DNA from 3 places in the Psychrobacillus sp. FJAT-21963 genome. Region 3 is predicted to be linked to each of the others. Evidence: riboswitches for the same ligand, from Rfam matches in the RefSeq annotation. Region 3 holds a riboswitch; each other region holds the start of a gene.
The links. Region 3 has a riboswitch for S-adenosylmethionine ahead of metA (homoserine O-succinyltransferase). Riboswitches for the same ligand answer to the same signal wherever they lie in the genome.
Positions count from the first base shown of each region.

Region 1 (8,184 bases), on a different contig from region 3:
TCCCGCAGGAGTCGAGCGGACGCTTCTCCAAACCCTATATCCGCAGGGGTCATCAGGATGTGCGCCTTACACGCCGCATGAGCGCGAAGAATGAGACTCCGCATAAGGATGTGGGAGTGAGTGAAACGAACGACTCATCCTGCGGTGGCTCATGCGTAGCGTGCGGCAAGCGCACGTCCGAGTGGTTGGCATTTCACTTGATGAACAGGTTTTTCTGTTTAGTTGGAAATACTGAAGCTTTAGTTGGAATAAACATTCGTTTAGTTGGAAAAATGCTAACATTAGTTGTAAAACTGGATTCTTTTCGTTACACAAGAACATTGCTTTTGTGCAATAGTATTGTATATGATAAGAAGAAAAAGGTGATTTTAATGACGATTCAATTTTTTGGTTATCCCAAATGTAGCACGTGTAGAAAGGCAAGTAAGTGGCTGAAAGATCATCAAGTGGAATTTGAGGATAATCATATAGTGGAAAACCCACCATCAAAAGAAATGATAAAAGAGATATTAGTAAATACAAATACAGATATAAAGAAGCTCTTTAATACAAGTGGTACTAAATATCGAGAAATGCAATTGAAGGACAAGCTTCCAAATATGACAGAAAAAGAACAAATCGAAACGCTCGTTTCAGATGGAATGCTTATTAAGCGACCAATTGTATATGATGGAGAGCATTTGACGCTAGGTTTTAAAGAAGAAGAGTTTGAACATATTTGGAAAAGCATATAAAGTTGCTTGTTTTTACAATTGAAATGTGTGAATATTATAGAGGAATGTATATTTTTTTGAGAGGGGTATAACATGAGCACACCTAAAGAATTAAAATACTCAGAAGAGCATGAATGGGTAAAAACAGAAGACGGTAAAGTACGTATTGGAATTACACATTTTGCACAATCAGAACTTGGGGATATCGTGTTTGTCGAGCTTCCACAAGTAGGAGACGATATTAAAGCTGGAGATCCTTTCGGAAGTGTAGAATCAGTTAAAACTGTTTCTGAACTGTATGCTCCGATCAGCGGTAAAGTAGTAGAAGTAAACGCTGATTTAGAAGACAGCCCTGAATATGTAAACGAATCTCCGTATGAAAATGCATGGATGATCGTAGTTGAGCCTTCTGACGTAGCAGAAGTGGATGCACTATTATCTGCAGAACAATACGAAGAGTTAATTCAAGAATAATGGATTTAAAAAGGCGCCGGTTATTTACTGGCGCTTTTTCATATACTAGTATATATAATGTGCTGGGAGAGAAGCTGATGGCTAAGGTATTTAGTGAAAAAGTAATTCTTGTTGAAGGTAGATCAGATAAACTGAAACTTTTAACCATTCTTGCTGAAGCAACTGAAATTGTTTGTACGAATGGCACTATTTCTAATGTTAAATTAGAAGAAATCTTAAGTCCTTTAGAAGAATTGCCCATATATGCTTTTTTAGACTCCGATAAATCAGGAGAACAAATACGATCGGTAGTTAGAAAGGTATATCCAGAAGCAATTCATCTATATACGAATCCTGTATATGGTGAAGTTGCAAATACCCCGCTTGATGTTTTGGCTTCTATCTTACAACGTGCTAAGATTAAGGTGAAAAAAGAATTTTTAACATAGGATGATGTTTGTGAATGAATGGTCTCGAGAGGAATGGGAGCAAGCTAAAAATGCTCCTAGTCTTTCTCTTTTATATATTTACACCCCAATGTGTGGGACATGCCAAGTTGCCTCTAAAATGATGAAGGTACTTAAAGAAATTGTACAGTTTCCAGTTGGACAGGCAAATATAAATTATATGAAAGATTTAGCGATGGATTATGAAATTGAAAGTGTGCCATGTCTTTTAATTGCAAAAGAAGGAATTGTTTATAAAAAGGTTTATGCTTTCCAATCAATTCCTTATCTTTTAGATGTTATAAAAAGTGTTGACGACACCGAATTATCATGATAGAATTCGATTTATTGATAACAATTGAATAGTGTCGCTCTTATTAAGAGAGGTGGAGGGAAGTGCCCGATGAAACCCAGCAACCGTCATGTAAATGAAATGGTGCCAAATCACTCAAAGCGTAAAAAATGCTTTGGAAAATGAGAGAATGGATGACTGTTATTTTGAATGATAACATACACCCCTTCTGCTCTTTTGCAGAAGGGGTTTTTTGATAGTAATAGTACTATCTATACAGGAGGGAAGATTTACGTGATTAGCTTGAAAGATATTTCAAAAAAGTTTAGTACGAAGCAAGGTACCATTGTAGCTGTTGACAATGTAAATCTTACAATTAAGCAAGGTGAGATTTTTGGAATTATTGGATATAGTGGTGCAGGAAAAAGTACTTTAATCAGATTGTTGAATGGATTAGAAAAGCCGACTTCAGGACAAATTGTTGTAAATGATAAAGAAATTACATCAATTTCAGAAGGTAAGCTTCGACAAGTAAGACATAAAGTAAGCATGATTTTTCAGCATTTCAATCTTTTGTGGTCAAGAACTGTTGCAGAAAACATAGCTTTTCCTTTGGAAATCGCAGGAGTACCTAAAGAACAAAGAGCTACTCGTGTAAAAGAATTGATTGAGTTAGTAGGTTTAGAAGGCCGAGGAGATTATTATCCTTCTCAATTATCCGGTGGCCAAAAGCAACGGGTAGGAATTGCTCGAGCATTAGCAAACCGCCCAGAAGTGTTGCTTTGTGATGAAGCTACATCTGCACTTGACCCAGAAACAACGGATTCCATATTAGATTTACTGATTAGTATTAACGAAAGATTAGGTTTGACCATTGTACTAATTACGCATGAAATGCAGGTTATTCAAAAGATTTGTAATCGAGTAGCAGTAATGGAGAACGGACATGTGGTAGAGGAAGGGGACGTGCTGGAAGTTTTCCAAAATCCCCAACAGCCCATAACAAAGAGATTTGTTACGCAAGTTTCTGAAAATAATCAATCTCAGCAGACGATTCAAAATTTACAAGAACTATATCCAAATGGCAAACTCATCAAGCTTGTTTTTGTTGGAGACCAAACGGAACAGCCAATTCTATCTAGACTCATTAAACAATTTGATTTGGAATTGAATATAGTTCAAGGAAATATTACACATACGAAAAGTGGAGCTTATGGAACATTGATTCTTCAGATTGACGGTGATGCATCGGCAATCGATAAAGCAATTCTATTTATTCACGAACAAAAAGTACACACAGAGGTGATCAACAATGATTAATACTTTATTTCCAAATGTTGATTGGCCAAAAATGTGGGAAGCGACAATGGAAACTCTTTATATGACTGCAGTTTCTACTTTATTAACATTTGTATTTGGTCTTGCACTAGGATTACTTTTGTTTTTAACAAGTCCGCATCAAGCATGGGCCAATAAACTAACAAATTGGTTGACGGGAGCATTTACTAATATCTTTCGATCGATACCATTTATTATTTTAATCATATTGCTTATTCCATTTACGAAATTACTTTTAGGTACTATTCGTGGACCAAATGCTGCGTTTCCAGCTCTTGTTATTGGAGCTGCTCCATTTTATGCACGAATGGTTTTAATTGGATTAAGAGAAATAGATAAAGGTGTGCTTGAAGCAGCTAAATCGATGGGGGCTAAAACTTCTACTATTATATGGAAGGTTTTATTACCAGAATCGATGCCAGCATTAGTCTCTGGTATTACAGTTACTTGTATATCACTAGTTGGATATACGGCAATGGCGGGAATTATTGGTGCAGGCGGCTTAGGTACGTTAGCATTCTTAGATGGGTTCCAACGCAGTAGAGAAGATGTAACGCTTGTTGCAACCATTTTAATACTCATTGTAGTATTTATTATTCAATGGATTGGCGACGCGATAACAACAAAGATAGACAAGAGATAACTGGTGTTAACGAGATAACTCGATCACATATAAAATTGGGGAATTAGAGAAGGAGAGAAATTAGATGAAAAAGTTTTTAGCAGGAGCATTATTATCCGTTAGTGCATTAACACTAGCTGCTTGTGGTGGAGAAGAAGAAGATAGTAAATTAGTAGTAGGAGCTTCAAACGTTCCTCATGCTGAGATATTAGAACAAGCTAAACCATTATTAGAAGAACAAGGTATTGAACTTACTATCGAAACTTACCAAGACTATGTTTTACCAAACCAAGATTTAGATTCAGGAGACTTGGATGCTAACTTCTTCCAACACATCCCTTATTTTGAAGGACAAAAAGAAGAATTTGGATACGATTTTGAAAATGCAGGTGGAATCCATATTGAGCCAATCGGTTTATATTCTAAAAAATATGGTTCTATTGAAGAATTACCAGAAGGTGCAACGATCTTAATGAGTAACTCTGTTGCAGACCATGGTCGTGTATTAGCAATGTTAGAGGCTCAAGGTTTAATCAAATTAGCTGAAGGTGTTGATAAAACAGCAGCTGAATTAACGGATATTGTAGAGAATCCAAAAAATCTTGAATTTGACGCTAACTATGAAGCTGCATTATTAGTGCAACTGTATGAAAATGAAGAAGGCGATGCAGTACTAATCAATTCAAACTATGCATTAGACGCTGGACTTAACCCAATGGAAGATTCTATTGCTATTGAAGACTCTGAATCACCATATGTAAACATCATTGCAGTTAAAGCTGGCGATGAAGATAAAAAAGAAATCAAAGCTCTAGTAGACGTTTTACACTCTAAAGAAATCCAAGATTTCATCGTTGAAGAGTGGGGCGGATCTGTAGTTCCAGTAAAATAATAATTTAGAACGTAGCAGGCACTTTAAGTGTCTGCTTTTTTATTGTAGAGAAATCATTTGTAAATATGAAAAGTTATTTCTGACCGCATAGAAGGGTTTCGTGACCGTATAAATCCTTGTGATGGAGCACTGGCAATAATAGTAAATAAGTTTTCTGAAGAAAAAAATGTTTGAAGGTATGTTATCATGGGTATGTAAGTATTGTAAGTTTTAAAAAATCGAAAGGAATGATTCATTATCAATTTAGAAGAGTTGCCCTACACAGAACAAATGGACCACGCGTTTAGAGGAGTTCACGGTTTCGGATATACCGAATTACGAAATAGTCAGGATTTACGACTGATGGTTGAACAACGTAGACAGCGAGATCATGAGAAAAGTGTCCAACTAGTCGCGAAAATTGATGCTCAATCTTTTCGAGGTTAATAAAAGATAATAAAAATCCATGGAGAAACTTATTCTCCATGGATTTTTTGGGTTAAACACTATATTCATAGTGAAATCCATTCTCATTTGGAGCAGCTTATTGAAAATTAGCAAAGAATAGTACTTTGTATGAATTTGCATAGATAAGAAAGTAAAATACAAGAAATACAATAGTTTTATAAACCTAAAGAGAAAGTATTTCAAAAGATTTGCATGGCAATAGACTTTGGGTTAAGATTAGAATGATAATAAATTAGAATGGTAAACCATTCGAAGTTACTTAATGGAGGTTATTACATGTCAACTTTAGTAATTAAGGATTTACACGTTGCTATAGACGGTAAAGAGATATTAAAGGGTGTTAATTTAACTATTAATACAAACGAAATTCACGCAGTTATGGGTCCAAACGGTACTGGTAAGTCTACTTTAGCATCTGCTATTATGGGCCATCCAAAATATGAAGTAACTTCAGGTTCAATTGAATTGGACGGGGAAGATGTATTAGAAATGGAAGTAGACGAGCGTGCTCAAGCTGGTTTGTTTTTAGCTATGCAATATCCAAGTGAAATTACTGGAGTAACTAATGCCGATTTCTTACGTTCTGCTATCAATTCACGTCGTGAAGAAGGCGATGAAATTTCATTAATGAAATTCATTCGTGAATTGGACAGCAAAATGGAATTTTTAGAAATGGATTTAGATATGGCTCAACGTTATTTAAATGAAGGATTCTCTGGTGGGGAGAAAAAACGTAATGAAATTCTTCAATTAATGATGTTAAAACCAAAATTTGCTATCTTAGATGAGATTGACTCTGGTCTAGATATCGATGCACTTAAAGTTGTTTCAAAAGGAATTAACGAGATGCGTGGAGAAGGTTTCGGAAGTCTAGTGATCACTCACTACCAACGTCTTCTTAACTACATTACTCCTGACCATGTACATGTTATGATGCAAGGTCGTGTAGTGAAATCTGGTGGTCCTGAGCTTGCACAAAAACTTGAAGCACAAGGATATGACTGGATTAAAGAAGAGTTAGGAATTGAAGACGAGACAGTTGGACAAGAAGCATAAGAAAGGGGACGAATCAGCATGACGGTTGAAACAAAATTGGCATTAACCGAGCAGGATATCCGCTCCTTTTCAGAAAGTAAACAAGAGCCAAGCTGGATGACAGATATTCGTCTAACAGCTTTTGGTGAGCTTGAATCACTTCCAATGCCAAAGCCAGATAAAACAAAAATCGATAACTGGAATTTCATTGAATTCCCTACACATACTGTAGAGAGCAATGTTTTCACTTCTTTAGATGAATTACCAGAAGAAGTGAAAGTACTTGTTAATACAGAAGAGCAAAAAAATATTTATATTCAACATAATAATACGCCAGCTTTTGTTTCTTTATCGGATGAACTAAAAGAAAAAGGTGTTATTTTAACAGATATTTTTACAGCGATCCGTGAAAATGCCGACCTAGTTCAAAAGTATTTTATGACAGATGGCGTAAAAGTAAATGAGCATAAACTCACAGCACTACATGCAGCACTTTTAAATGGTGGAGTATTCGTATACGTACCTAAAAATGTTGTGGTGGAAGAACCGATTCAAGTAATTTATTTACACGATAATAATACAGCATCTCTTTTCAACCATACGTTATTAGTTGCGGATGAAAATAGTGTTGTCACTTACGTAGAAAATTATCTATCGACTGTTGAACATACAAATGGCTTAGCTAACATTGTTTCAGAAGTTATTGCAAAGGATAATGCAAAAGTAACTTTTGGTACAGTGGATGTTCTTGCAGAAGGATTCACTACGTATGTAAACCGTCGTGGTGTCACTAGCCGTGATGCTGTTCTTGAATGGGCACTAGGTATGATGAATGATGGCGATACGATTTCCGAGAGCGTAACTCATTTAGTTGGGGATAACTCGCAAGGTCGTGTTAAAATGGTTGTTGTAGGTCGTGGGAAACAAAAACAAAACTTCACAACAAAAGTTATTCATTGGGGAAAACATTCGGATGGACATATCTTAAAACACGGTGTTATGAAAGATGAGGCATCATCTATTTTTAATGGAATTGGGAAAATTGAATATGGTGCTACAAAATCCAATGCAGTTCAAGAATCTCGTGTACTCATGTTAAGTGAAAAAGCACGTGGAGATGCCAACCCAATTCTATTGATCGACGAAGATGATGTAACAGCAGGTCACGCAGCTTCTGTTGGCCGAGTAGACCCACTTCAGTTGTACTATTTAATGAGCCGTGGTATTTCTAAACACGAAGCAGAGCGTCTAGTTATTCATGGATTCCTTGCTCCAGTAGTAAATGAATTACCTATCGAAGGCGTAAAGAAACAGCTGACGGAGGTTATTGAAAGGAAAGTTCGCTAATGCTCAGCAAAGAGATTCGAAGCTATTTTCCCATATTAAATCAAGAAATCAATGGTCATCCACTTGTCTATCTAGACAGTGGTGCCACTTCACAGAAGCCAGTGCAAGTTATTGAAGCGATTAAAAAGTATTATGAATACGAAAACTCAAATGTTCACCGTGGTGTGCATACATTAGGGAATCGTGCCACAGAAAGTTACGAAGGTGCACGAGAAAAAGTTCGAAATTTCATTAATGCTAAATCTACAAAAGAAATAATATTTACTCGTGGTACAACAACATCTATTAACACAGTTGCTAGAAGCTATGGCTTAGCAAATGTGAAAGAGGGCGATGAAATTGTCATCACGCATATGGAACACCATTCAAATATTATTCCTTGGCAACAACTTGCGAAAGATACAGGGGCAACATTAAAATACATCGATTTAGAAGCAGATGGAACATTATCATTAGAAAATGTCCGTGCTACTATCACAGATAAAACAAAAATTGTATCCATCGTATACGTTTCGAACGTTTTAGGTACGATGAATCCAATAAAAGAAATTACTGAAATAGCACATGAACATGGTGCTATAATGGTCGTAGACGGTGCT
Region 1 is NZ_LJIY01000009.1:242,494-250,677, forward strand. It holds gene AN959_RS17770 (arsenate reductase family protein) at 372-734, shown strand; gene gcvH (glycine cleavage system protein GcvH) at 807-1,187, shown strand; gene AN959_RS17780 (toprim domain-containing protein) at 1,265-1,615, shown strand; gene AN959_RS17785 (thioredoxin family protein) at 1,626-1,946, shown strand; SAM riboswitch class I at 1,984-2,093, shown strand; gene AN959_RS17790 (methionine ABC transporter ATP-binding protein) at 2,199-3,224, shown strand; gene AN959_RS17795 (methionine ABC transporter permease) at 3,217-3,885, shown strand; gene AN959_RS17800 (MetQ/NlpA family ABC transporter substrate-binding protein) at 3,950-4,756, shown strand; gene sufC (Fe-S cluster assembly ATPase SufC) at 5,480-6,259, shown strand; gene sufD (Fe-S cluster assembly protein SufD) at 6,278-7,585, shown strand; gene AN959_RS17815 (cysteine desulfurase) at 7,585-8,184, shown strand, end outside.
Region 1: it holds a riboswitch for S-adenosylmethionine, as region 3 does, so the genes downstream of both, AN959_RS17790 (methionine ABC transporter ATP-binding protein) here and metA (homoserine O-succinyltransferase) in region 3, are expected to answer to the same signal.

Region 2 (8,184 bases), on a different contig from region 3:
GAGCTTCCAAAGACACTTATGCTACAGCGGCCATCTCAATGGCAACATCGCTTGAAATGCTACTTCAAGCACAACAGGCAATGATGATTTCAACGATCGCTGCTTCAAGTGCCGCAGCTTCATCTTCGAACTCTGAATGATCTTCATGCTATACTATAACTGATATGCTTTACGAAAAAACGATAGAGCAAATAAAGAAAATTTTGAGGAGTAATACATGATGAACACAAATCCAATGAGTCAATCTAGAACTATACAAACCCACTTGATCCTTCCGCCTGATACAAATCATCACCAAACTATTTTTGGTGGACGGGTACTTGCATTTATCGATGAGATCGCAGCGATTTCGTCCATGAAGCATGCGCAAGGTGCAGTGGTAACTGCTTCAATAGACTCTGTTGATTTCCTTTCTTCTGCAAAAGTAGGGGATGTATTGGAGTTAGAGGCTGTTGTTTCAAATACAGGCCGTTCATCTATGGAAGTTTATGTTCGCGTGACGTCAATGAATTTAATAACTGGAGAAGAAAAACTTACAACGGAGTCTTTTGTAACAATGGTTGCAGTAGATGAAAATGGTAAGCCTGTTTCGGTACCAGGTATTCATCCTGAAACAGAAGAAGAAACTCGTTTATTTGAATCAGGTCCTGCTAGACGTATCCATCGTAAACAGCGATTAGAGATGAATTACTAATTGATAAGGATGTGAATATATGCTTAAACAAATAGATGAATTTTATAAGTATATTATGATCACGCTGCTCGTTGTATATTTAATAAACTACGCGTATTTTGGCGAGGTTACTATCACATTCACAATCATAGCACTTGCTATTGTTCTTGAAATAATTAGGCAAAGACACCATATTAAACAGCTCACCTATGCACAGCTTTCTATTATTGGAGTAGTGCTTATAGCGGGTATTGCAGGTATTATTTATTTATTTGTCTTATTCAGCATTTTTATAGTTCCTCTAAGTTTACCAACCGCAGTAGAGGACCTATTACTAATTGCTTTTGCGCTTATTAGTTTATATGTATTAGGATATTTCTTGAAAAAATTATACGTTCGTGCAATTGAAAAACACTAAAAAACCTTTAGAAGTCCCTTAAAATAGGTCTTCTAAAGGTTTTTTTCTTTAGATCAAGATTTAATCCCTTACTTTGAAATGCTTTATCATAATGAAACCATTTCAAATGTTCATTCGTAAGCATAAAAGAAGGAGTGATGGGCTATGCAACATATATACGAACGTGCTGCAAAATATACAAAGCAAGGATCTACACTAATATTTGGCCTATACATAGTTTTAGTAGTTATTTTTAGAGATGTACTGTTGTACGATTTTGAGACTCATTTTTTAATAGGATTTACGGTTTTTATATTGTTTAGTACTTCATTTGTCATTCAAAATGCTGCAGACAAATTACCGAAAGAGCAGCAAATAGATAGTGAATATTATTCTGCTGAATTTCCCATAAAAGAACTTAATTTTCAAAGGGATGTATCTTTTATTCCAGTTACCTACTTAGTTTCAGGAAGAGGAGAACGTTTATATAAGATTGAACCTGCTAAGGAACATGGAGTTAAGAAGATGCTATTGGCATTTGAGATATTTCAAAAGGGAATGTTAATACCCATTACATACCATTTAAAAACAATGGATGATAGCATAGTTAGTCAATTCACTTTGAAAAATAAATTAAAATTTATGCAGATAAAAGTTTATGACCACACAAAAAACCATCTATCCACTGTTGTCATGCCTCCTTTTTCAGTTAAAAATAGAGCCATTATTTTTAATGCGAACAATGAGAAGATACTGCAAATGGAAGCAAAAAGTATGTATGGAGATATTGATGTCGATGATTCCAATGGAAAACGGTTAGCTACGTACCGTTTTGGAATTTTTCCATATGCAACTCATCCTGCATTTGAAATACAAGCAGTAAACGTGCATGTGTCGCTTGCACATGACTTGACCCATGCTCAAAAACTCACTTTTACTGCATTATTTTACTATTGGACCGGTAACGTAAAATAAAAAAGGAGCTGACATTAAGATGTCAGCTCTTTTTTAGTTTTTAAATAGAGAAAACCAGCCTTTAAATTTAAACCAAGCAAGCATGGAAAGAGCAATAACAACGATCAATCCCATCACGACAAAATAACCATATTTCCACTCTAGCTCAGGCATATACGCAAAATTCATTCCGTATACTCCTACGATAAATGTCAATGGTATAAAAACGGTGGATACGATCGTTAAAATCATCATAATCCGATTCATTCGACTAGAGTTAATCGACATATGACTGTCTCTAATATCTGCAGTAAGTTCTCGATTAGATTCAATCATTTCCGTGAGCTTTAGCAAGTGATCATAAATGTCTCCAAAATATGCACGTTCAGAGTGTTGTAAATTTATTCGTTCGGAATTCATAATACGGTACAATAAATCCCGCATAGGTATCACTGTTCTACGTAATCTAAGCAAATCACTACGTAAGTCAAAAACTTGATCTATAGATAAATGTCTCATATCTGAAGAAAGCTTGTCTTCTACTTCATTCAAATAATCCTCAATTTTATAGACGATTGGAAAATAAGCATCCACTACTTTATCGACGATATGATAGGTTGCATGCATCGCCCCACGTTCCCAGCCTTCTGAATTTCGAATAATGCGTTCTCGTGCTTGAGCCAATTCATGCATAGGTGGAAAGTGGAAGGTGACAACATAATCCTTTCCAACAAAAATATCTAGCTCTTCCGCTTCTAACGTTTCTTCATTAATGGTATGTAGAACATAAAAAGCATACCCATCATAATGGTCTAACTTTGGACGTTGAAGTCTTAGTAAACAGTCTTCTATTGCTAGCGGATGGAAATGGAAAAAAGAGCTAAGAAGATTCTCTTCTTCTTGAGAAGGTTCTCCAATATCAATCCAATACCATTCAAACGTTTTATTTTTAATATCATGGAGAGGAAAATCACATATTATTTCGTGATCGGTTGTAATGCCCATCGTTTGAATCATATCAAAACCTCACTTTTACATTGAATGCATGTTGCCATTATCTCATATTCGCATACTTCCATCAAAACACACCTCATAATATTTAACCTATAAATTATTTATAATGACTGGAAAAGTTTGATTAAATAAAAAATAGTATTGACATATATAATTTCTATCTGTATAGTGGGTATTAATCAAATATAACAACTTTCTTATCAAGAGAGGTGGAGGGACTTGGCCCTAGGATACCTCAGCAACAGGCATTTTTGCACTGTGCTAATTCCAAAAGCTTTTAGGCTTGAAGATAAGAAGAGAATAATCACTTTAACGACGTGTAAACCTCTTCTTGTTTCTAAGAAGAGGTTTTATTTGATTTAAAGAGCTATATGGAAAGAGTTTTGGCTTTGGTTTCACCTCGTTCACTTCAGTTACCCATTCGTAAGAAGTGCATCGAGTTAAATATAAAACTTCTTTTTTGAAGATCCCATTTGATCAATAGAGAAAGAAAGTATTTATTTTACACCACACAGAGTTTTGAACTAATCAACCCCCTTGTCTATATACTGGCAAAGGGGTTGATTAGTTATTCGGGTTAATTTTTATTTGCAATTAACTGAGGTGTTTGTCTAGTTTCTATAGCCTGCTTTTGCATTTACTAATATAAGTGCAAGAAGGAGGTGAATTTATCGTGAACCAATATCATCATAGACCTTGTCATTCATGCCATCAACCTCAAGTATCCCCATGGCAACAACCACCTGCGCAGCCAATTGTATGTCCACCGCAATATCGTGTACGTGATTCCTTTATACCGAGAATGCAACCTGTAATTCATCCAATCGTTAATGTGAATCGCGAGCATATTGTAAATGTTCCACAGCATTACTTTACAGAGACTAATCGAAACGTAGTTGTGAATCCACCCCTACAAGCATACCCATATCCGCAAGGAGGATTCCAACAAGCATTCCAACGTCCTTTCTTCGGTCCTCGTTACTAAGGATATTATTGTTTTAACTGCGACGACCAAGTGAAACGGCGCAGGAGCAACGAACTTAACTGCGACGAGTAGCTACCGCAACGCAGGAGCAACGAACTTAACTGCGACGAGTAGCTATGCTACGCAGGAGCAACGATCTCAACTGCGACGAGCAAGTGAAACGGCGCAGGAGCAACGATCTCAACTGCGACGAGTAGCTACCGCAACGCAGGAGCAACGATCTTAACTGCGACGAGCAAGTGAAGCGGCGCAGGAGCAAATGCCTTTTTTAAAAGCGCATTTGCTTTTTTTGTGTGTAAAATCCTTAATCTATTACCTTGATTTAAATTTTTTGTTAATGTTCGCATTACTCACCGAATCCGTGTATTTACCAAAAAAAAGGGCATTATAAATATTTAGACATATTGTAATTTTCTATATATTTTGATAAAGTTATATTTATTTTGATGGGTGAAATGATTAAGGGGGATGGAAATGAAGCTTTTTCTTTCAATTGATATGGAAGGAATCACAGGTTTGCCGGATCATACTTTTGTGGACTCCGGTAAGCATAATTATGAACGTGCTCGCCGTATAATGACACAAGAGGCAAATGCAATTGTAGAAGGTGCTCTATCTGTAGGTGTAAAAGAGATTTTAGTTAATGATAGTCACTCTAAAATGAATAATATTTTAGTAGAAGAGTTGCATCCAGAAGCTTCTTTAATAACGGGAGATGTGAAGCCGTTTTCGATGGTGCAGGCATTAGATGAATCTTACCTTGGTGCAGTATTTGCTGGTTATCATTCGAGAGCAGGACAACCTGGAGTAATGAGTCACTCAATGATATTCGGAGTTAGAAATATGTATATAAACGATGTAGAAATTGGTGAACTGGGATTAAATGCTTATGTAGCAGGGCACTTTGGTGTACCAGTTATTATGGTTGCAGGCGATGATGGTGCGTGTAAAGAAGCTGAGGCACTGATTCCTGGAGTTGTCACTGCAGTAGTGAAAGAGTCTATCTCAAGATCAGCGGTTAAGACATTGCATCCACAAAAAGCACATGCACTATTGAGAGAAAAGGTAGCTGTAGCGATTAGTAATAGAGATCAAATCAAACCGCTCACCCCTCCTAAAAATCCAACATTACGTATTGAATTTGTTAATTATGGTCAAGCGGAATGGGCGGCACTTATGCCTGGTTGTGAAATTATAGAAGGAACGACAATAGTTAAGTTCGAGGCAAAAGATATATTAGAAGCATACCGGGCGATGCTTGTAATGGTAGAGCTAGCAATGCAAACGAAATTTTGTTAAGGGGGGAGTTTGCTTATGGCGAAATATATTATTAAACGTTTTATTATGATGATTGCTACGATTCTTATCATTGCTACCGTAACCTTCATATTAATGCATTCGGTTCCAGGGTCTCCATTTGAAGGAGAAAGGACATCTAATCCTACGATTCAAGCAAACTTAGAAAAGTTTTACAAACTTGATGAACCGATGCATGTTCAGTATTTGTATTATTTAAAGTCGATTGTGACATTTGACTTTGGACCATCGATTAAAAAGCCGAATGACTCCGTAAATGAATTACTTGCAAGGGGATTCCCAATATCTTTTGAGTTGGGAATGGTTACGATACTAGTCGCTTTAATATCTGGAATTATCTTAGGGACGCTTGCTGCACTCCGGCACAACGGAATAATTGACTACTTAGCAATGACTTTTGCCGTTGTAGGGATTTCTGTCCCGAATTTCGTGCTAGCAACCTTACTTATTCAACAATTGGCAGTAAACTTGGAGTGGTTTCCAGCGGCTACTTGGAGCAGCCCGATACATATGATATTACCTACTTTAGCTCTTGCAACAGGTCCTACAGCAATAATTGCACGATTAACGAGATCTAGCATGCTCGAAGTATTGACTCAGGACTATATAAAAATGGCCCGGGCAAAAGGTCTTTCACCGGTGAGAATTGTCGTGCGACATGCGTTAAGAAATGCCCTTATGCCGGTTGTAACTATTTTAGGGACAATGCTTGCTGGTATATTAACAGGGACTTTTGTTATTGAGCGGATATTTGCCATTCCAGGAATGGGAAAATACTTCGTAGAGAGTATTAACAACCGAGATTATCCGGTTATTATGGGGTCTACCGTTTTCTATAGTGCGTTTCTCGTATTCATGTTATTTCTTGTAGATATTGTATACGGATTTCTAGATCCACGAATAAAATTACACCGTAAAGAGGGGGATGCGTAATGACAAACCCACAAAATGTGGTTTCCCCACAAAATGTACAGGACGAGTGGTTTAGACCAAAACCAAAAAATCAAGAAAAAGCGGAGGCTGTTGTAAGGCCGTCGTTATCTTATTGGAAAGATGCATGGCGCAGACTCCGAAAAAATAAACTTGCAATGGGCGGGCTAATATTTCTTATTTTACTTACGCTCTTTGCCATATTTGGTCCAATTTTTTCTCCTTATTCAGTAACAGCCACTGATTATCCTAGTCAAAATCAGGCGCCTTCTGCTGCCCATTGGTTTGGCACGGATGAGGCAGGTCGTGATGTATTTACTAGGACATGGTATGGTGCTCGAATCTCTTTATTTGTAGGAGTAATGGCAGCCCTTATCGACTTTTTCATTGGAATTATTTATGGCGGTTTGAGTGGATATAAAGGTGGACGAACGGATGCAGTAATGATGCGTATAGTAGAAGTGCTTTACGGATTGCCGCATTTGTTGGTTGTTATTTTACTAATGGTTGTAATGGGGGCGAGCTTAACCACTATTATTGTTGCACTTACGGTGACAGGGTGGGTAGGTATGGCTCGTATTGTTCGAGGACAGGTACTTCAAATAAAAAACTATGAATTCGTGACCGCCTCCAAATCCTTTGGTGCAAAGACTTCTAGAATTTTACGCAAAAACCTCCTGCCGAACACAATGGGTCCAATTATAGTTCAAATGACGCTTACTGTTCCAAGTGCTATTTTTGCAGAAGCATTTCTAAGCTTTTTAGGATTAGGAATTGCTGCTCCCTTTGCAAGTTGGGGCGTTATGGCAAATGATGCATTGCCTGTAATTTTATCGGGGCACTGGTGGCGTTTATTATTTCCAGCACTTTTCATTTCCCTGACGATGTTTGCTTTTAATGTATTGGGAGATGGTTTACAAGATGCACTTGATCCAAAATTGAGGAGGTAGCTGTAGGTGAATGACATAAAACAAAAAATCTTACAAGTGGATAACTTACAAGTTTCTTTCCGCACTTTTGGAGGGGAAGTAAAGGCCATTAGAGGTGTAAGTTTCGATTTATATAAAGGGGAGACACTTGCAATTGTAGGTGAATCTGGGTGTGGTAAAAGTGTTACTTCCAATGCAATTATGGGGTTAATTCCACAACCGGCTGGAATCATTAAAAATGGGAGTATTGTTTTCAAAGGGAAAGATTTGACTAAATTGTCTAAAGCGCAGCTTAGAAAAATACAGGGTGTTGACATCTCGATGATATTCCAAGACCCTATGACAGCGTTAAATCCTACAATTTCCATTGGAGAGCAACTGACGGAAGGACTACGGACGCACCAAAAAATAGGGAAGCAAGAAGCAAAAAAGAAAGCAATTGAGATGTTAAATCTTGTAGGGATTCCAAATCCTGAAGAACGATTAAAGCAATTTCCCCACCAGTTTTCAGGTGGTATGCGTCAGCGAATAGTGATTGCAATTGCACTTATTTGCGATCCAGAATTATTGATCGCGGATGAGCCGACAACAGCATTAGATGTGACGATTCAAGCGCAGATTTTAGAGCTATTTGAAGAGATTCAAAGAAAAACGGACATATCAATTATATTAATCACACATGATTTAGGGGTTGTGGCAAAGATTGCAGACAGAATAGCGGTTATGTATGCAGGGAAAATTGTGGAGATCGGTGATAAGAGAGAAATCTTCTATACTCCAGAGCATCCATATACTAAAGGATTATTAAATTCGGTACCGCGACTAGATCTGGAGGAAGAAGAATTACAACCAATAGAAGGTACTCCACCTGATTTATTTTCACCACCAAAGGGGTGTCCTTTCACTGCCCGTTGTGATTATGCAATGGAAGTTTGTGAGCATGCGTATCCATTTACGGCCAGATTATCCGAAGCCCATGCTGTGG
Region 2 is NZ_LJIY01000005.1:79,695-87,878, reverse strand. It holds gene AN959_RS12860 (DUF4003 family protein) at 1-140, shown strand, start outside; gene AN959_RS12855 (acyl-CoA thioesterase) at 218-694, shown strand; gene AN959_RS12850 (hypothetical protein) at 714-1,091, shown strand; gene AN959_RS12845 (hypothetical protein) at 1,236-2,045, shown strand; gene corA (magnesium/cobalt transporter CorA) at 2,079-3,041, opposite strand; SAM riboswitch class I at 3,233-3,334, shown strand; gene AN959_RS21545 (hypothetical protein) at 3,712-4,023, shown strand; gene AN959_RS12830 (M55 family metallopeptidase) at 4,498-5,322, shown strand; gene AN959_RS12825 (ABC transporter permease) at 5,338-6,273, shown strand; gene AN959_RS12820 (ABC transporter permease) at 6,273-7,220, shown strand; gene AN959_RS12815 (ABC transporter ATP-binding protein) at 7,227-8,184, shown strand, end outside.
Region 2: it holds a riboswitch for S-adenosylmethionine, as region 3 does, so the genes downstream of both, AN959_RS21545 (hypothetical protein) here and metA (homoserine O-succinyltransferase) in region 3, are expected to answer to the same signal.

Region 3 (8,184 bases):
GAAACGTAGTGAAATAATTCTTGCTACTAAGGGCGCTCATAAAATGACCGGTGAAACAGTAGTCATTGACAACTCACCTGCATTTTTAAGAGAAACTGTGGAAAACAGTTTAAAACGACTTCAAACGGACTATATTGATTTATTCTATATTCATTTTCCCGATGAAAACACACCAAAAGCTGAAGCAGTTGGTACTCTTCAACGTTTAAAGGATGAAGGAAAAATCCGTGCAATTGGAGTATCCAACTTTACTTTAGAACAGTTAAAAGAAGGTAACCAAGATGGTTATATTGAAGTTCTTCAATCTGGATATAATTTATTAAAACGCGATGCAGAAAAGGATTTGCTTCCATATACAAATGAACGTAATATTTCCTTTATTCCTTATTTTCCGCTTGCTTCGGGCTTATTAACAGGTAAGTATGATAAAGGCAGTACTTTTAGAGAAGGTCTCACAAAAAATCCGTTATTCCAAGGAGAAACATATATTAACAACTTAGATAAGGTAGAGCAGCTTCGCCAAATTGCTAATGATAAAAATGTAGGTGTTTCTAATATTGTGCTTGCATGGTATTTAACGAAAGAAAATATTGATGTTATTATTCCAGGGGCTAAAAAACCTGAACAAGTTATAGATAATTTGAAAACTGTAGATGTTCAATTAACTAAACAAGAAATAGATAGAATTGACCAAATATTTCATTAAATAAATAGAACAAGAGGCTGAACGAAAGAAAAATCTTTCTCAGCCTCTTCTGAATTATTCCCATTCGTATGGCGTTTCTTGATAGACATAATAATTTAACCAATTAGAAAACAATAAATGAGTATGCGAACGCCAAGAATTTAATGGTTGTGTCGAAGGATCATTATTAGGAAAATAATTTTCAGGAACATCGATTTCAATACCTTTATTCACATCCCGAGCATATTCTTCCGCTAAAGTTGTTGCATCATATTCTAAATGACCAGTAATCATGATATGCTTTTCGTCATTTGATATTACAAGGAATACCCCTGCATCTTCAGAATTTGAAAGCAGATTAAGTCTGGAATCAGTTATTATTTCATCATATGAAACAGAAGTATAACGAGAAACGGGCGCATAAAACTCGTCATTGAAACCACGGACTAAATTCACAGTTGGATCGGATAAACGGTGAGAAAATACACCAAAGCATTTCTTAGACAATTCAAATTTACCAATTCCATAATGATGATAAAGTGCAGCTTGTGCACCCCAACATATATGTAAGACAGAAGTGACGTTTGTTTTCGACCAATCCATTATTTCTGTCATCTCACTCCAATAATTTACATCTTCAAAATTCAAATGTTCAATTGGTGCTCCAGTAATAATCATCCCATCATATTTGCGAAGTTTAATCTCTTCAAAAGTAGTATAGAAAGTGTCTAGATGCGTTTTACTAACATTTTTGGATTCATGTGTAGCAGTATTCATAAATGTAACATTCACTTGTAATGGTGTATTACCTAATAGTCTTAGTAGTTGTAATTCCGTTTTTTCTTTTTCTGGCATTAGATTTAATATAATTATGTTTAGAGGACGGATATCCTGAGCAATTGCGCGCTCCTCGTCCATGATAAAAATCTTTTCTTTCTTCAGCAATTCAGCTGCTGGCAATTGTTTGGGAATCTTAATTGGCATACATTTCTCCTCTTTTCCGTAAAAATAAAAACCCTCTCTTCTAATAAATAAGAAAAGAGGGTAAGCAAATGCTCTCAGTTCTTATCTTTCAAGATTGATATCTTGTAGGAGTTAGCACCTTTCTGACATGTGTCAGAGGTTGCTGAAGCTTCACAGGGCCATTTCCCTCTGCTTCTCTTGATAAGAGTATATTATTTGTTATTCTACTACATTATTTTATATACTATCATTTTCTGAACATTTAAGCAATGGAATATTATACTTTAAAACGATTCACTGCTTCTGCTAATTTATCGCTAAGTTCTGTTAATGTTTCAGAAGCATCTGCAACGGATTGGATTGCCCGAAGCTGTTCATCTGAAGATGCACTAACTTCCTCGCATGCAGCAGCAGTTTGTTGAGAAGTCGCTGCCATCATTTGAATCGTTTCAACTACTTGTTCTTTGTATTTAAAAACTTGGTTAATTTCGTTGGAAACCTCATCAATAGAGGATTGCATATTCTCCATTAAATTTGAGATTTCACTAAATGTTATTTCCGTATCAGTAACTACTGCCCCTTGTATACGGAAAGTTTCCCTAGTTTCAGTCATTTGTTGGCTTACTAAAACTGATTCTTTCTGTAATTCAGTAATAGTCTTTTTAACATCTTCAGTCGCTCTGGCTGATTGCTCAGCAAGCTTTCTTACTTCCTCTGCTACTACCGCAAAACCTTTTCCATGCTCACCAGCTCTTGCTGCTTCTATACTTGCATTTAATGCAAGTAGATTTGTTTGAGCAGAAATCTCCATGATGGTTTCCATAACCCCTCCAATGGCTTTTACTTTGTTTTCTAAAGTATCGACTACATCAGACATAGACTTTAAATTGGACTCCCAATTGTTAAAGGATGATTTAAGTTCACTCATTTGTTTTTGGCCATTTGCATTCATTTTATTTGCTTTCGTAGCAATATCAGTCATTACAAGCGATTTTTCATTAATTAAATTAATTTGATTACTTAAATGTGAAGAGCTATCTGTTACTTCTTCCGCATCTTCAGCAGATTTTGAAGCACCTTCAGCTATTTCACCCACAGCTACGGATACTTGTTCTGATGATGCAGTTGTTTCCTCTGCAACTGCACTAAGACTTTCAGAACTTACTTGAACATTACTTGCAGATTCTTTTACTACTTGAATAATTTCATGCATGCTCTCAGTCATTTTATTGAAATTTTTAGCTAATTGTCCAATTTCATCGGATGACTTTACGTTCGCGTGAACAGTCAAATCTCCTTCTGCAACCGAATCCATTAGTTTTTTTAATTGATCTATCGGTTTTAAAGTGTGATGGGTAGTGTAATATAGCACAATAAACATCAGCACTAATATAGCAGCAGTAATAAATAAAATGAGATTTCGAATACTATCAGCTGTTTGATTAACTTTTTCTTGCTCGTATACTGCACCTAGCTTCCAGTTCAAATCAGGTATTGTCGTAAATACAGTAACCGTTGAAAGTCCTTCGGAAGTATCTGTGACTACTCCTTCATTTAAAGAACTAGAAAATATTTTATTAATATAAGCATATTCGGACAAATTTTCACCAAACATGGTAGGATGGACAATTGCTGTGCCGTCGTTCTCCACGATAATCGGAAAACCTTCAAATCCTAACTCATTAGATGAAATTGTTTCTGTTAACTTCGAAAGTAATATATCAATGCCGACAACTCCAACAACTTGACCATTCTTAAGTACTGCTTTTGCACCAGAAATTGCATATTCTCCCGTTGCAGCATCTAAATAAGGTTTGGACCAACTAAAATCATCTTTATTGGCTACCGCATTTTTATACCAATCTCTAGTTGTTGCGTCGAAATCTTTCCCTAAATCAGCTTCAGGTATTATTTCAATATGCTTGTTCGGTAATGCATAGTAAACGGAAGCAACCGCGTCGTACAACGTTGTAAACTCAGTAAATTTAGAATCTAATTGTTTCTCTAGCTGTGAAGCAATGATTGCATCTGAAATACTAGATTCCGTTTGAAAATCCACCACTTCCTTTGTAGTGGATATTTGTATAATACCCTTTTCATAGACACTGAGATAATTTTGAATGGAAGAGGACATTTCGTTCACTAATACATGACTTTGATCAGTTAAACTTTCTTCCGTTTTGTCTTTAATCGTAAAAGTACTTATGAAACTTAATGCAGACATACTAATTACAATTAAAATCATTACAGTAATAATAATTTTCCATTTGATAGAAATTTTCATATTTCATCTACTTTCTGTTTTTTTAAAGATATAATCGCCTTAATAAGGATAAATTTACTATTTCAAAAACTAGGACATAGTATATCTTTCTGATTATATCGGCTAAAAACGAGAAAGTTAATATTAAATTATTAATTTTATAGGAACTATCACACATTTATTTGGAGTTAAGCGGACTTGATAATCATGAATATTTTCATTCTTGTCTCTCCAACCAGATCTCTATTAATTTTTCAAGTTTTTGTTCCTTCTCGTCAATCGACAATAATAATTTTTCATAATCATTCCAGTCCTTCTGAATATCCTTTTCTTTCTTTAGTTTACTTAGTACGTTTTCCAATTCTAAAATTTGTTCTTCTGTTGATTTTTCTTTTTTATCTCTACTTTTATAAGTTCTTACCTTTTCAACGTATTCTGCTGTGTTGATTGACTCCTGTTTTACTAGTAGCTCGTTCCATTTCCCTCGAGCCCAATTATAAGGCCCTTCAAAAGTTGTCATATTTCCTGAATCGAGCCAAACTGTACGATGAAATAACTTATTTAAAAAGTATCGATCATGAGAAACGCATAGAATAGTTCCTTGAAAATCTTCTAGAGCATCTTCCAATACTTCTCTCGATTCAATATCTAAATGGTTTGTTGGTTCATCTAATATCAACAAATTTATATCTTGGTGCATTAGTTGAGCAAGACGAAGACGCATACGTTCTCCTCCACTTAAATCCCCAACTCGTTTAAAGACATCAGGACCATAAAACATAAACTTAGCTAAAATATGCCGTGCTTCTGCTTCAACAACACTCACTTCACTTCTAAATACATCTATTAAACGTTCTTTTGGATTCAATATTTCAAAGTGTTGTGAAAGAAATCCGATCCTAACATTACTACCTATTCTAGCATTTCCTTCATCAGCCAAAGTTTCTCCTAGCAATAATCGTAAAATTGTTGATTTTCCAGTTCCATTTCTACCAACGATCGCAACTCTTTCTTTCCAATACACATACAAATTTGATTTATGAAGCAAAACCTTATTGCCAAATGATTTAGAAACGTTATCCATTATGACAACTTCTTTTCCACTTCTAGATGCAGCTTCGAATGATAAACTCATCTTTTTAGGGTCGATAATTGGTTTTCTCAGTTTTTCCATTCTTTCCAATGCACGTTCCATGTTCCTAGCTTGCCGATGAAGACCTGGATTTGGAGGAACAGCTTCATTTGCCCACTGTCTTAACCGTTTAATGGCTTCCTTCATTTTCTTTATCTTTTTTTGTTGTTCCTCATATTCTTGAAATTCCCGCATGAGTCGTTCTTCCTTGTTAACAATATAAGAAGAATAATTACCATGGTAGAGAGTTAGTTCACCATCCTCTAAATCAGCTACTTTTGTAATTACTTGATCTAGGAAAAATCTATCGTGCGAAATAATTACAACTGTACCTGTGTAGTTAACTAAATATTGCTCCAACCATTCAACTGCGAATAAATCTAAATGGTTTGTAGGTTCATCTAATAACAGTAAATCAGGCTGTGATAACAATAATTTACCAAGCATTATCTTTGTTTGCTCTCCTCCACTTAGGTTTGAAAAAGATTGATGAACAAATGAAGATAATTGTAAACCCTGGATGACTTTATCTATTTCTGAATCCAAAGAATAACCGCCCTGGTTAGTAAAGTCCTCTTGCACATCTCCATATTCCTGGAGTAATTTTTCCATATTAGGTTGATCGGTACACGATAACTTTTCTTCTAATTGTTGCATTTTTGTTTGCAGTGCTTTTAGCTTTTCAAATGCACTATTTAAAACATCCATTCCTGTTACTTCATCTGAAAAGGTAGGTATCTGTGCTAAATATCCAATTTTAGTTCCTTTTTTAAAGCTGATAACACCTTTATCAGGTGCCTCCGAACCGATGATTAATTTAAAAAGTGTCGTTTTACCTGAGCCGTTTCTTCCAACAATACCTAATTTTTCTCCAGTTTTAATCGACAATGATAAGCTTTCAAAAATGGTATTTCCTCCGAGCATTTTGCTTACATCTTTAATTGTACAAATCATTATTTCCGCTTCCTTTCAAGTTCAATATAGCTGGAAGCATTTTTCTGCATAAAAAAAGACTGCTTAAAAAGCAGTCTTTCCCACATATTATGGTTCAGAAAGAATGACTTATCAGCTGTGAATTACATGTAATTTGCTAAAAATGGGCAGACTTATCCCGTTGTTAGAAATTTCATGAGTAATCGCACACGAAGTGGATAAAAATTCCAATATAAATCCATGTGCATTCACAGTGTTTTTCATTCTTTCTTCACCTCCGTTCAGTTAGTTACGAATATTCTAACACATAATTTTTTCCAACACAATAATCATTTATCAATTAAATGATCATTGTCATTGTTTTTATCAATAACACCTTCTTCATTTTCTATATTTACATCTTCATTACCGGTAACAGGAGTATTACCTGTTTTACTATCTAGCTGCGTTTCCGGTTTTGGCGGACCATTTGTATCACGATTTGAACCGCAAGCAGATAGACTGAGCAATAGAAAAACTAGAGTAACGCTTATAAATTTTTTCATAAATTGTCTCCTCGTTTTTGATTAGATTGCTCAAATCCACAACATTTATCCATAAAAAAACTCCAATACAGAATGTATTGGAGTGAATGAAACCGGTTGGTTATTCTTCAATATCAAAGTGAATTTCATCTTCGTCATTATATTCAGAACCATTTTCGAATAATACGGTAGTTCTAAGTATAAGATTGCTTACGTCGTCATCGCCATCTGGAAGCCATCTTTCATCTGGCATTATTTCAAAGGGAATCATTTGAACATCTTTAGAAGCCACAGCTCCGACAAGTTCAATCGAATGCTTGGAGATAACTTTTGTAACTTCCCCATTTACTAATTTGAAAACCTCTAGTTTGATATTTTCAATTGATTCATCATCATGTACTCCGTTAATATATATTGTCCCTGATAAGTTAATACCATGTTCAATATATGGATGATCAACTACTGTTTCTATTTTTATTGATTGTACCTCAATGCAAGATTCAAATTTCCTCGCCATTACTCTCAATCCACCTTGTTATTTGTATACTCATAATGATTTTCTATAAGTGGTTCATATTTATTGTAACGTCTTTTAAATAAAGTATAAAAATGTGAAATTATAACCTTTAATATTGCATACCCTGGAATCCCTAGTATTACACCTGGTACACCAAATAATGATCCAGAAGTAATTAAAACAAATATTATAGTTATAGGATGTACATGTAGAGATTTACCCATTATTTGTGGAGAGATAAATTTCCCTTCTACTAATTGTACTATTGTCCATACTACTGCAAGCTTTACTAACATTAAAGGAGAAGTAACAAGAGCAATTATTGCTGCAGGTGTAATTGCTATCACTGGCCCTAAATATGGTACGACACTTGTTACAGATGCTATAACCCCAAGTAGTAATGCATAATCCATTCCAATAATGGAGAAACCGATAAATATCATAAATCCTATACATATCGAAACTAAAATCTGTCCTTGAATGTATGAACTAATTTGTTTATCGATATTATGGAAAACGGATTGTAAATCATCTCGCATACGTGGTGGAAAAAGCTTCATAACATATTTTGGTAGATTTTCACCATCTTTTAATAAATAGAATACGATAAATGGTACAGTTACAATTGCCAAAATGAAGCTAGTCAACATACCAACTAATGAAGATAAACCAGTAGCTATCCCTGTTACAGTGCTTTGAATAAACTCACCTATTTCAGCTGGAAGATCTTTTAAAATGGTATTTACTTGAGTTTCGATTTGTGAATAATAATCGGAAACTATAGATGTTCGTAAAAAAGTATCAAGTGAATTAAACAATTGTATAAAATACCCAGGGAACTCTGCAACCAGCTTCGTAGACTGTGCCTTTAAAAAAGGAAAGACTAAAAAGACAAGTAGTGTGATAAGACCAATTAATGCTAAGAAGATAATTAATATACCCCATACTCTCGGAATTTTAATACGCTCGAGCATGCGTAGTAATGGTCTTAGCAAATAATATACAATGACTGCTAGTATGATAGGTAAAATTACATTACCTAAAAAAACAGTTAACGGAACAAATATAAATGATATCTTGTCGTATATCATAATGACAAGTCCGATTAACAAAAGCATAATTAGTGTAAAGAAAGTATTACGTCCACCTAGAAATTTTATGTATCTC
Region 3 is NZ_LJIY01000002.1:480,240-488,423, reverse strand. It holds gene AN959_RS08245 (aldo/keto reductase) at 1-706, shown strand, start outside; gene metA (homoserine O-succinyltransferase) at 761-1,669, opposite strand; SAM riboswitch class I at 1,748-1,856, opposite strand; gene AN959_RS08235 (methyl-accepting chemotaxis protein) at 1,926-3,932, opposite strand; gene abc-f (ribosomal protection-like ABC-F family protein) at 4,129-5,997, opposite strand; gene AN959_RS21950 (RAxF-45 family protein) at 6,109-6,240, opposite strand; gene AN959_RS08225 (hypothetical protein) at 6,306-6,521, opposite strand; gene AN959_RS08220 (sporulation protein) at 6,622-7,017, opposite strand; gene AN959_RS08215 (AI-2E family transporter) at 7,023-8,184, opposite strand, start outside.